2 regions of the Paenibacillus sp. FW104-T2 genome follow, and region 1 is predicted to be linked to the other one. Evidence: predicted binding sites of a transcription regulator. Region 1 holds the regulator's gene; the other holds the start of a gene.
What was found. Region 1 encodes LexA, which represses DNA repair genes until DNA is damaged. Its sites were predicted from a motif close to CGAACATATGTTCG; they were not measured.

Region 1 (5,810 bases):
ATTTGCATTCTCAAAATAAAAGGAAGAAACCTAAATATCATTACGATATCTTTAGGTTCCTTAGTGTTTGAGTTTGCCTTGGTGGCCTTGATCGTTCTCATCATCTACAATTTCAATGGACTCCAGTTGCTGTCTGAAGTTACTGCGGATGTTGTTTAAGTAAATTTCTCTAAGTTTAGCACGTTCGGCAAGTTCTTCCTCTGAAAGTCCAGTGGACTTGTGTTTACGAGCCAATTCATTGATGCGTGCTACCAGGCTATCTATATCCAAGCTTGTCCCCTCCAAAAATACAAAGTCATACTAACTTTGACATGATCGAGGCTGCTTGTCAAGGTTGCTACTTACTCGCTCAACTGAATCGTGGTTTTAAGGGGTAAACTGAGGCAAAGTTAAGACTTGTCCAGCTTGAATTGAAGTGGTTTGAAGCTGGTTTACTTTCTTTATTGCTTCTATATATACACGTGTATCCATATTTTCCGGTTTATGCTCCAAAGACAAGCTCCACAATGTCTCACCCTGGGATACTGCTATTTTGCTGCCGGGAAGAACATTGTTCTCGTCTCCTGCAAACACAGTCAATACAGTGCTGCAGCCAATAAATATGATTAACGATGCCATAATCAATTTCAACATCCATGTTGGCATCTTGGCTTCTGCAAACCATTGTTTAATGTTACCTATGTTAGACTTGACCGCTTCCGAATTCACCGGTTCGTAAATACTTTGATAAGTAGAATATCTCATATTAATCGTCCTCCAAACGTTTGTTCCTATCTGTTGAAATCAATATAACACGAACACTTGTTTTGTACAATAGATTTTTAGAACAATTGTTCGCTTTATTTTAAACTCCAAATTTCCCGTTAATCTCTAGGTGAATCCAACTCGTTTTTTACTTTTGTTAGGTTTGAAGGACTTTACAAGTAAAAGACTCAAAAACATTGATTTTATCGGATTTTATTTAGAACTTATGTTTGTACGAACGGAGGTTCTATGTTATAATTTTCCCAAACGTTACTAAAATGGGGTTGATACGGTATGTCGAAGATATCCAGCAGGCAGCAAGCTATTCTGGAGTTTATACGTAATGAAGTCCGGTTGAAGGGATATCCTCCTTCCGTACGTGAAATTGGTGAAGCGGTTGGACTGGCTTCCAGTTCTACGGTTCATGGACATCTGGACCGTTTGGAGAAGAAAGGTCTCATTAGACGTGACCCTACTAAACCAAGAGCCATTGAGTTGTTAAGCCAGGAGGAATCAGAACACTCCCATCAGTTTGCACACAGTGTTGCTCGCATTCCCGTTGTAGGTAAAGTTACTGCAGGGGTTCCGATTACCGCAACAGAGAACATCGAGGATTATTTCCCGCTACCGACACACTATGTTGGAGAACAGAAAGTATTTATGCTCTCTGTTGTTGGTGACAGTATGATCGAAGCAGGAATCGTTAACGGAGACTACGTTATCGTACGCCAGCAGCAAACGGCAGATAACGGAGATATTGTCGTTGCGATGACAGAAGATGATGAAGCTACAGTTAAAACATTCTACAAAGAGAAAGACCACATTCGTCTTCAGCCTGAGAATGCAACATTTGAACCTCTTCGTTTAAAACATGTTAGCATTTTGGGTAAAGTGATTGGCCTTTTCCGTGATATTCACTAGTCTTTCTTCCAACAGCAAATCAGCTTAACTGTAATGACAAAAAGAGGTTGTCCTGTTGAACAGGACAACCTCTTTTTACATGCTAAATTTCTACTTCGTTAATTCCATTTCTTATCGTTTGAGAATGCTTTTGTGATGGGAGAACACTTCAAAGCTTTGCTGACCATGATATGCCCCCATACCACTCTCTCCTACACCGCCAAACGGTAAATAATGTGAAGTCATATGAGACAACGTATCATTAATGCACCCTCCACCGAAGGACACTTGATCCAAGACCTGATTCTGCAGCTCCTCTTGCTGCGTGAACAGGTACAGCGCCAGCGGTTTGGGACGGCGAACAATCTCAGCGAGCAGAGGATTAAGATCATCGTAAGTCATTACCGGAAGAATTGGACCGAATATCTCTTCTTGCATAACAGGTGACTGCCAATCCACATTTCCTACCAAGGTAGGTTCAATCAGCAGCTGATCCCGATCAGAGCGACCACCAATCAGAGCATGACCCTCTTCTAAGAATACAGACAGTCGATCAAAGTTACGTGTGTTGACGATATGCGGAAAATCGGGATTTCCCATGACATCCTTACCGAATTTATCTTGAATCTCCTCACCAATCTCTTCCAGGAGTTTATCGTGTACGTCCTGATGTACAAGCAAGTAATCCGGAGCAACACAGGTCTGACCCGCATTCAAGAACTTGCCACGGACGATCCGCTGAGCTGCCAACTTCAAATCTGCGTCTTTATGAACAATTACAGGGCTTTTACCACCTAATTCAAGCGTTACCGGCGTAAGGTGCTCTGCTGCTGCCTTCATAACGATGCGACCCACACCCGTGCTTCCTGTGAAGAAAATATAATCAAACTTCTCTTTCAACAAGGCTGTGCTCATTTCGACTTCACCTTCCATGACAGCTACATATTCCTCAGGGAAAATATCCTTGATCAGGTCATACGTCAGATGTGACACTGCCGGCGTTAATTCAGAAGGCTTAATAACAGCACAGTTACCCGCTGCAATCGCACCAATCAATGGACCAAATGCCAGTTGGAACGGATAGTTCCATGGCGCAATAATGAGAGCAACTCCATAAGGTTCTGGATAGATCATGCTTGTACCATCAGGTATAACAGAACTTGTAGGCACTGCTCTAGGAGCCGCCCATTCCTTAAGATGTTCCTGTGCAAAATCCAGTTCACCCAAAACGATGCGAATCTCAGAGTTATAAGCCTCTGTTTCCGATTTATTTAGATCAGCATGCAGTGCGTCCAATATCCGTTGCTGATATTTCTCTATGCCTTGTCTTAATTGCTGAAGAGCATGAATCCGATACTCAATATTTTTAGTTTGTCCTGTATAAAAGAATGCCCGCTGTCTTGCAACGAGTTGTTTCGCTTGTTCCATATTAAAATCTCCAATTAATGATTTAAAATTAAATTGCTAAAAATATATTTGAATTATATCTTGTTTATATGAAATTATCAACATATTAAAATATCTGTTATCAGGAAAATATGTATCTTCTCTCTTACTATTATATGTACACTATTCAATGCTGGTATTTTTTTAGAAAACTACTCACCTTTGTCCCCTTATGTAATTCATCAAAAAAAGCCCTTGGCACTATTACGCCAAAGGCTTTCCTTATTAGTACAAAGTGATATATTGATCGCGTTCCCATTGGTGGACTTGTGTACGGTACATATCCCACTCAATTTCTTTCAACTCGTAGAAGTGAGCCAGGGCGTGATCGCCAAGTGCATCACAGATGACTTCGCTGCGGATCAATTCGTTCAATGCTTCTTTCAGATCAGCTGGCAAGCTTGGAATGCCTTCTTCCACACGCTCTTCTTCTGACATAATGTAGATGTTGCGGTCAATCGGAGCTGGTAAGGAAAGCTCACGTTTGATTCCGTCCAGACCTGCTTTCAATAAAACAGCCAAAGCCAAGTAAGGGTTAGCAGCCGGATCCGGGTTACGAACCTCAACACGTGTACTCAGACCACGGGAAGCTGGAATACGGATCATTGGGCTACGGTTACTGGCGGACCATGCTACATAACAAGGGGCTTCATAACCTGGTACAAGACGTTTGTATGAGTTCACAGTTGGGTTAGTAATTGCTGCAAATGCACGCGCATGCTTCAGCGTTCCAGCCATGAAGTGACGTGCAGTTTTGCTCAGACCCAGCTCGTCCGACTCGTCAACGAATGCGTTGGCACTGCCTTGGAACAGCGATTGGTTACAGTGCATACCGGAACCGTTCATACCAAACAGCGGTTTCGGCATAAAGGTAGCATGTAGACCATGCTGACGTGCAATCGTTTTAACAACGAGTTTGAACGTTTGGATCTGGTCTGCTGCTTTTAGAGCATCAGCATATTTAAAGTCGATCTCATGCTGCCCTGGAGCTACCTCATGGTGGGAAGCTTCGATCTCAAAGCCCATTTCTTCAAGTGTGATAACAATGTCACGACGACAGTTTTCACCAAGATCCGTAGGCGCCAGGTCGAAATATCCACCTTGGTCATTCAGTTCGTTAGTCGGGTTTCCTTTTTCGTCTGTTTTGAACAAGAAGAACTCTGGTTCAGGACCGACGTTGAAGGAAGTGAATCCCATTTCTTCGGCTTCCTTCAGGTTTCGTTTCAAGATGCCGCGTGGGTCTCCAGGGAATGGGTTGCCATCCGGCAAATAAACATCACAAATTAGGCGAGCTACACGGTTCTCAGCTACCCAAGGGAAAATCAGCCAAGAATCGAGATCAGGATAGAGGTACATGTCGGATTCTTCAATACGCACATAACCTTCAATGGAAGAACCATCAAACATCATTTTGTTATCCAAAGCCTTGGTCAATTGGCTTACAGGAATTTCAACGTTTTTGATAGCTCCAAGCAAGTCGGTAAATTGCAATCGAACGAATCGTACGTTTTCTTCTTTAGAGATGCGGAGAATGTCTTCTTTTGTATAACTCACGATACCTCTCCCTTTCTTTTCTGCTTATTTGGCTTGCATGTTATATTTGTACATTAGAAAGTTCCACGGGTCAAGGAGTCTGCCATCACAACTGCATGATTTCCCCTCACTCGCCAAGTTATGCGAACTTACTTTTTATTAAAAAATCGGGAAAGCTCTCCCTGAATGAGAGATACTTGTCCAGGTCTCTTACCCGAAACAAGCTGTTGCTTCAATAAACGGTGCAGCTGTGTATCGGACAGTTCTCTGCGCTTCACTTCAGTATCTGCGGTGATGACTGTCGCTTCTTCGGATTCCTTGGATACTGGATTCATAACCTGCTTGATGCCGGCAATATTAACACCTTTTTCGATCAAAGCCTTGATCTCCAGCAATCGTTCTACGTCATTAAAGGAAAACAAACGTTGGTTACCTGACGTTCTTGCCGGTACAATCAAGCTGTGCTGCTCATAATATCGAATCTGACGAGCGGACAGATCCGTAAGTTTCATAACAATACCTATCGGGAATAAGGCCATATTTCTGCGAATTTCGTCACCCATGTTCATCAACCTTCCAGTCATCTATTCTTCACCCTATTGTACATTTAGTTATTACTAAGTGTCAATGACGTGTTAGATAAACTCACAATAATTTACGATCTTTCATTGTCTGGAGCGCCATCAAAACGCCATATTTAACATGAGAGTAGGTTAATCCCCCCTGCATGTAGCCGATATATGGCTCTCGAATAGGCGCATCCGCTGATAACTCCAGGCTTCCGCCCTGTATAAACGTACCTGCCGCCATAATGACGGGATGTTCGTAACCAGGCATGTCCCATGGCTCAGGAACGACATGACTATCCACTGCAGCAGCCCGCTGAATTCCCTGTACAAAAGCGATCAGATGCTCCGCGGAGGAGAACTGCACAGCTTGGATCAAATCTGTGCGTGTCTCATTCCAAGCAGGTTTGGTTACAAATCCCGAAGCAGCAAACATTGCAGCGGCAAAGGTACTGCCCTTAATGGCTTGTCCCACAATTGTCGGTGCCATGTAAAGTCCCTGGTAGATCCCACGGGTCGTTCCCAACATGGCACCAACCTCACCACCTATGCCAGGTGCAGTCAAACGATACGCTGCCAGTTGAACATATTTTTCCTTCCCGCATATGTAACCCCCGGTTT
Region 2 (5,810 bases), on a different contig from region 1:
GGGGGACCGACGTGACCGGTGAGGGTACCGAAGGTCAGACGGACGAACAAACCCCGGATGACACCGAAGATCAAGAGCCTGCAGATAATGCTGGGACTGTAACGGTTGCTGAAGATGGTAAATCCGGTAATATTACAAATTTCAAAGTAAACGGAAGTGCAGGTCAACCGGTCAAGGTTACCATTAATGCTTCAGGTCAGAGCTGGCTGGAAGTGTATAAAGGTGAAAATTCAAGCGGAGAAAAACTGCAATTTGGTATGACAGCCGATGGAGACAGTATGTCGTTTGATCTGGATAGTACCGGCTTGTACATTAAATCTGGATATGCTGCGGCTACGACCATTGAAGTTGGTGGTCAAGTCGTAACGGATGGTAAGGCCACCAACCGGATTCGTCTCCAATTGGGAGACGAAAGTACAGGTGCGTCTACCGGCACGAATGCGAGCTCTGTCGAAGGCTCCGATGCAGGAACCGAAGGCTCTGCCACAGGCGGCGAATAAGGGCATTAATTGCGGGGGACAATAAGTTTGTCTTCACTAGCAGTTAACTTTCGGTAAAGCGAGGTGGATGGCTATGACAGTCAGCTGGATCGTCACAGGTTTAGGAATCATTGTCAGCCTCCTGGGTTATTATTTGACTCCAAGCGCTTGGGGTTACGGAATTCTGGGCTTTGGACTTGCGCATATCGTTTTGGGTGTGCTCGACATGTTCAGACAGCCCAACCGCAGCCGATATTAGACTGCTGCGCGTTAAAGCATTTTTGGCTACTGCAAAAAGCGGTGGCTAAAAATGCTTTTTCGTTTATTTTTCCCTTCAAAATTAGACTTTTCCGGGGCGAATCCTCTATAATGTTACACAGAACCAATGATTAATTGAAAGGGTGACCAGATTGAGCTCAGAAAATTCGTTCGATATCGTGTCCAAAATGGACTTGCAGGAATTAACGAATGCCGTTACACAGACGGAAAAGGAAATCAGCACACGATACGATTTTAAAGGCAGCAAAAGCAGCTTGAAACTGGACAAGGATGCGTTGACAATAGTATCCGACGATGAGACCAAGCTTAAGGCTGTCATTGATGTACTTCAATCAAAAATGGCGAAGCGGAATCTGCCCCTCAAGAACATTGACTATGGCAAAGTGGAGCCAGCTTCATCCGGGACCGTGCGCCAGCGTCTGAGTTTTAAACAGGGGATTGACCAGGATGTCGCGAAAAAGATCAATATTCTGATTCGTGATTCCAAAATGAAAGTGAAGAGCCAGATTCAAGGGGATCAGCTCCGGGTAACTGGTAAGAGTAAAAATGATTTGCAAGCCGTAATGCAGCTTTTGAATGGTGCCAATTTGCCTCTTGATTTGCAATATACCAATTTCAAATAAGTTTGTTACGCCCATTTTGTTGCGTGAAACGTGTTTTGACACTGCAATTGGCGTATATTATACTAAGTGTGCATTGCTAGCAATCAAGCATAAAGCCCAGTCATCACCGTTTTGCTGACTTTGTGAAAAGCAGTACATCTTATGAAGGTCGCCGGGACGTTTTAGACGATTTTGCGTTTGAACGGTTGACTTTATTTTTTGCGTTTTTACATATGAGTGCAGTGATGTACTCAGTGAATTTTACAGTGTTCACATCCGGATGATGGATACGGGATTAAGATGATTGTTTGGAGTATTGGAGGATAAGAGGGAGGGCGTCTTGTGAATTTACCCAACCGGATTACGCTTGCACGAATTTGCTTAATCCCTTTTTTAATGGTGTTTCTGCTTGTGGACTTTCCATTTTATCCGGAGCCTTTGCAGATTGGAAGTTTCTCACTTCCGTATAATCAGCTGATCGCTGCCATTATTTTCATTATTGCAGCCAGTACGGATGGCATTGACGGTTACCTGGCGCGGAAAAACAATATGGTCACTAATTTAGGCAAATTGCTCGACCCGCTGGCAGACAAGCTGCTGGTGACTGCCGTGCTCATTTCACTTGTTGAAATGGGTAAACTGGACTCTTGGATTGCTGTCGTCATTATCAGCAGGGAGTTTGCAGTTACCGGGCTTCGCCAAATTGCTTTGCTGGATGGGTCAGTTGTGGCGGCCAGCAACTGGGGCAAGCTGAAAACAGTGGTGCAAATTGTAGCCATCGTCTTGCTTCTGCTTAACAACTTCCCGTTCTCATATACAGGGATTCATGTTGATGTTATAGCCGTTTGGGCCGCAGCGATCATAACGATTTGGTCTGGCATTGATTATTTCATCAAAAACAAAAATTTGCTTAATTTATCAAAAGCGTAAAAGTTTAAGGTAAAACGGGTAATTTATGAAGAACAGCTTGCGCAAAGGGCAATAGGAAAACATCCTATTGCCCTTTGATCACTCACATTGTGTACAGGAGGATGCTGAATGAAGGCAGAAATTATTGCAGTCGGAACAGAGTTGCTGCTCGGACAGATCGTTAATACGAATGCCAGATATTTATCCCGTGAATTGGCTGCTATCGGGATTGACGTTTATTTTCAAACTGTGGTAGGGGACAATCTGAATCGTCTCAGTGAAGCGATTCGAATTGCCCAAGGGCGAGCTGATGTCATTTTGTTCTCAGGCGGTATCGGGCCTACACAGGATGATCTAACCAAGGATGCCATAGCAGCAGTGTTGGGACGCGGCCTACATATTGATCGGATGGCAATGGATAAAATCGAAAGCTTCTTCAGGGATCGCAATGTGGAGATGACGGAGAATAACCGACGTCAAGCCATCGTGGTTGAAGGAGGGACCCCGCTCGCTAATGAAACAGGCCTTGCCGCAGGTAATGCCATCTCGGATAACGGGAAGCATTATATTGTCATGCCTGGCCCCCCGAAAGAACTGATCCCCATGTTTGAGCAGGAGGTCAAACCTTGGTTGTTCCAACATGTTCTTACGAAAGAAATGCCAATTTATTCGAAAATGCTGAAATTTGCCGGGATCGGTGAGTCGGCATTGGAAGACCGTCTGCTCGACCTGATTGATAGCCAAACCGACCCTACGATTGCACCTTATGCAAGTGAGGGAGAAGTAACGGTACGGGTGTCCACCAAGGCGCCGAGTGAGAATGAGGCCAAGCAGAAGCTGGATGCCATGGAGGTACTCATTCGGGAACGGTTGCCTGAACACCTCTACGCGAACGAGGATGTGCCTATAGAGTACACAATTGTAACGATGATGGCTGATATGGGTCTGACCTTGAGCGCCGCTGAGAGCTGTACAGGAGGGCTTGTCATGCAGAGTCTGACTTCGGTTCCTGGCAGTGCTTCCATGCTCAAAGGCGGAATTGTATGTTATTCCAACGAGATAAAGGAAAAGCTGCTGAATGTTCCTCATGACTATCTGGAGGGTGAAGATGCTCCCGGGGCTGTGAGCCCTGAAGTTGCTAAAGTATTAGCCGAGCAGGTACGGATGATCGGTGATTCGGATTTTGGTCTGGCGGTTACAGGAGTAGCAGGTCCAGGTTACTCTGAGCGTAAGCCACCAGGTCTGGTTTTTATCGCTCTTGCTGAGCGGGGAAAAGAGACGGAGATTCACGAATTGCGTATCAACGGTAATCGGGAGACAGTCCGCATCCGTTCGACCAAGGCTATTTTATACCGTTTATGGCGCAAACTTGTCGCGATGGACTAGGTATACCTTGAATTGCTTTTACAGGGATAATCAAGTATAATCAAAGCAGACGGAAGAACCGTAGAATTAGGCATTTTGCCTTGTTTGCGGTTCTTTTTTCTGTTTCATTGCAAGTTTTGCCCAGGAAGAGGCGCCTCGGCCTTACAAAAAAACGAATGTATGTTCGAAAAAAAGCTTGGCAAACGTGTTAAAACAAGGTATCATTATCTTATAAACAGTAAAGGGTGTGAGCATATTGTCAGACCGTCGTGCCGCGCTTGATATGGCGCTCCGTCAAATAGAGAAGCAATTTGGTAAAGGATCTATCATGAAACTGGGTGAGTCAACTCACATGCAAGTGGAAATCATACCCAGCGGATCTTTGGCTCTGGATATAGCACTTGGAACAGGCGGCTTGCCTAAAGGCCGGATTGTTGAAATATATGGACCTGAATCTTCAGGTAAAACAACTGTAGCATTGCATGCGATTGCTGAAGTGCAAAAAGTCGGTGGACAAGCTGCATTTATCGATGCCGAGCATGCTCTTGATCCAACGTATGCTAGTAAACTGGGTGTTAACATTGATGAATTGCTTTTGTCCCAGCCGGATACGGGTGAACAAGCATTGGAAATTGCTGAAGCACTTGTGCGCAGTGGTGCTGTTGACATTATCGTTGTTGACTCTGTTGCTGCCTTGGTACCAAAAGCTGAGATCGAAGGCGAAATGGGGGATTCCCACGTTGGTTTGCAAGCACGTCTAATGTCTCAAGCGTTGCGTAAATTGTCTGGTGCAATCAGCAAATCCAAAACCATTGCCATCTTTATCAACCAGCTTCGTGAAAAAGTTGGCGTAATGTTTGGTAACCCTGAGACAACGCCTGGTGGACGTGCCCTGAAATTCTACTCTACAGTTCGTTTGGATGTTCGCCGTATTGAGAGTATTAAATCAGGTAATGACATCATCGGGAACCGTACCCGTGTGAAGGTTGTCAAAAATAAAGTTGCACCACCGTTCAAACAAGCAGAAGTAGATATCATGTATGGTGAAGGTATCTCCAGAGAGGGCAGTATCATTGATATTGGTACAGAACTCGATATCGTTAATAAAAGTGGTGCTTGGTATTCTTACGAAGGCGAACGTCTAGGCCAAGGTCGTGAAAATGCGAAGCAGTTCATGAAAGAACATAAAGAGATCGCTCAAGTGATCGAGCAAAAAATTCGTGAAGCGAGCAATCTGACGACGGTAGTTCCAGCTCCAACGAGCGAAGATCAACAAAAAGAAGAAGCAGAAGAACAAGAATTGTTTGAGATTAACGAGTAATTCTTCCTTGCCGGGAGGCTCCAGAAGGTGTTTGCATACTGGACTTCCCGGATTGGGGTGAATGAATTTAATCCGATCCTGCTAGGGGAGACGGCGCGTTTTCTCGCGCTGTCTAACAGCTCCTGTCCATTGGACAGGGGCTGTTAGCACATTTATTTATGGAGTGAGCTGGTGCCGGGTTGGAATCCCGGCTTTTTGCATTTTGATCTGCCGTTTTCTTTAAGTAGATGGGTATTTCATAATTAGAAAGATAAGAGTTGAACAAAAACAAAAAGGAGGGAGAGACCTGAATGGATCAACATGATGATGATTTGTACGAAACAGCAGAACTGGAGGGGATCTCCCAATTCCCGGATAACGAAGAACTTATCATTACACGGGTAGAGCGAACAAAAAGCAGGCAGGCCCGGTACCGGATCACGTTCGGTATGTACTCGATTACGGTTCTGGAAGATGTAATGATCAAATATCGAATGACCCGGGGCAACACATTTGTAAAGAAAGATCTCGAAGAGATCATAGTAGCGGATGAGCGGCAGCAAACCTATGTTCAGGCATTGCGCTACTTAGAGCACAAACAGCGTACAAGGCATGAATTAAGCCAGCGACTTCGTCAGAAAGAGTTCGCCGCACCATTAATTGAAGAAGTGCTGGATCGGCTTGAGCAGGAGAAGCTTGTGGACGATGAAGGGTTTGCGAAGGAATGGACAAGGCAGCGTATGACAGGCCAGAGGAAGGGAAAACTGTGGATAAGGCAAGAGCTGCGCCAAAAGGGCATTGCCAATGAGCTCATCGTTGAAGCGCTTGAAGGCGTGGATGCGGATGTGGAGTTTGAGACAGCTTTGACCGCAGGGC

Region 2: the regulator LexA is predicted to act here: its motif matches at 3,808-3,821, upstream of recA (recombinase RecA).

What each region holds. Positions count from the first base shown of each region.
Region 1 is NZ_JBYTCE010000026.1:65,295-71,104, reverse strand. Features, by position in the region: gene AC3WQ3_RS25290 (DUF896 domain-containing protein) at 61-270, opposite strand; gene AC3WQ3_RS25285 (LysM peptidoglycan-binding domain-containing protein) at 367-744, opposite strand; gene lexA (transcriptional repressor LexA) at 1,039-1,665, shown strand; gene AC3WQ3_RS25275 (aldehyde dehydrogenase) at 1,777-3,072, opposite strand; gene glnA (type I glutamate--ammonia ligase) at 3,316-4,644, opposite strand; gene AC3WQ3_RS25265 (MerR family transcriptional regulator) at 4,773-5,186, opposite strand; gene AC3WQ3_RS25260 (methionine gamma-lyase family protein) at 5,269-5,810, opposite strand, start outside.
Region 2 is NZ_JBYTCE010000008.1:76,492-82,301, reverse strand. Features, by position in the region: gene AC3WQ3_RS12290 (RodZ domain-containing protein) at 1-500, shown strand, start outside; gene AC3WQ3_RS12285 (hypothetical protein) at 574-738, shown strand; gene AC3WQ3_RS12280 (YajQ family cyclic di-GMP-binding protein) at 890-1,381, shown strand; gene pgsA (CDP-diacylglycerol--glycerol-3-phosphate 3-phosphatidyltransferase) at 1,703-2,290, shown strand; gene AC3WQ3_RS12270 (competence/damage-inducible protein A) at 2,399-3,655, shown strand; gene recA (recombinase RecA) at 3,891-4,955, shown strand; gene AC3WQ3_RS12260 (regulatory protein RecX) at 5,246-5,810, shown strand, end outside.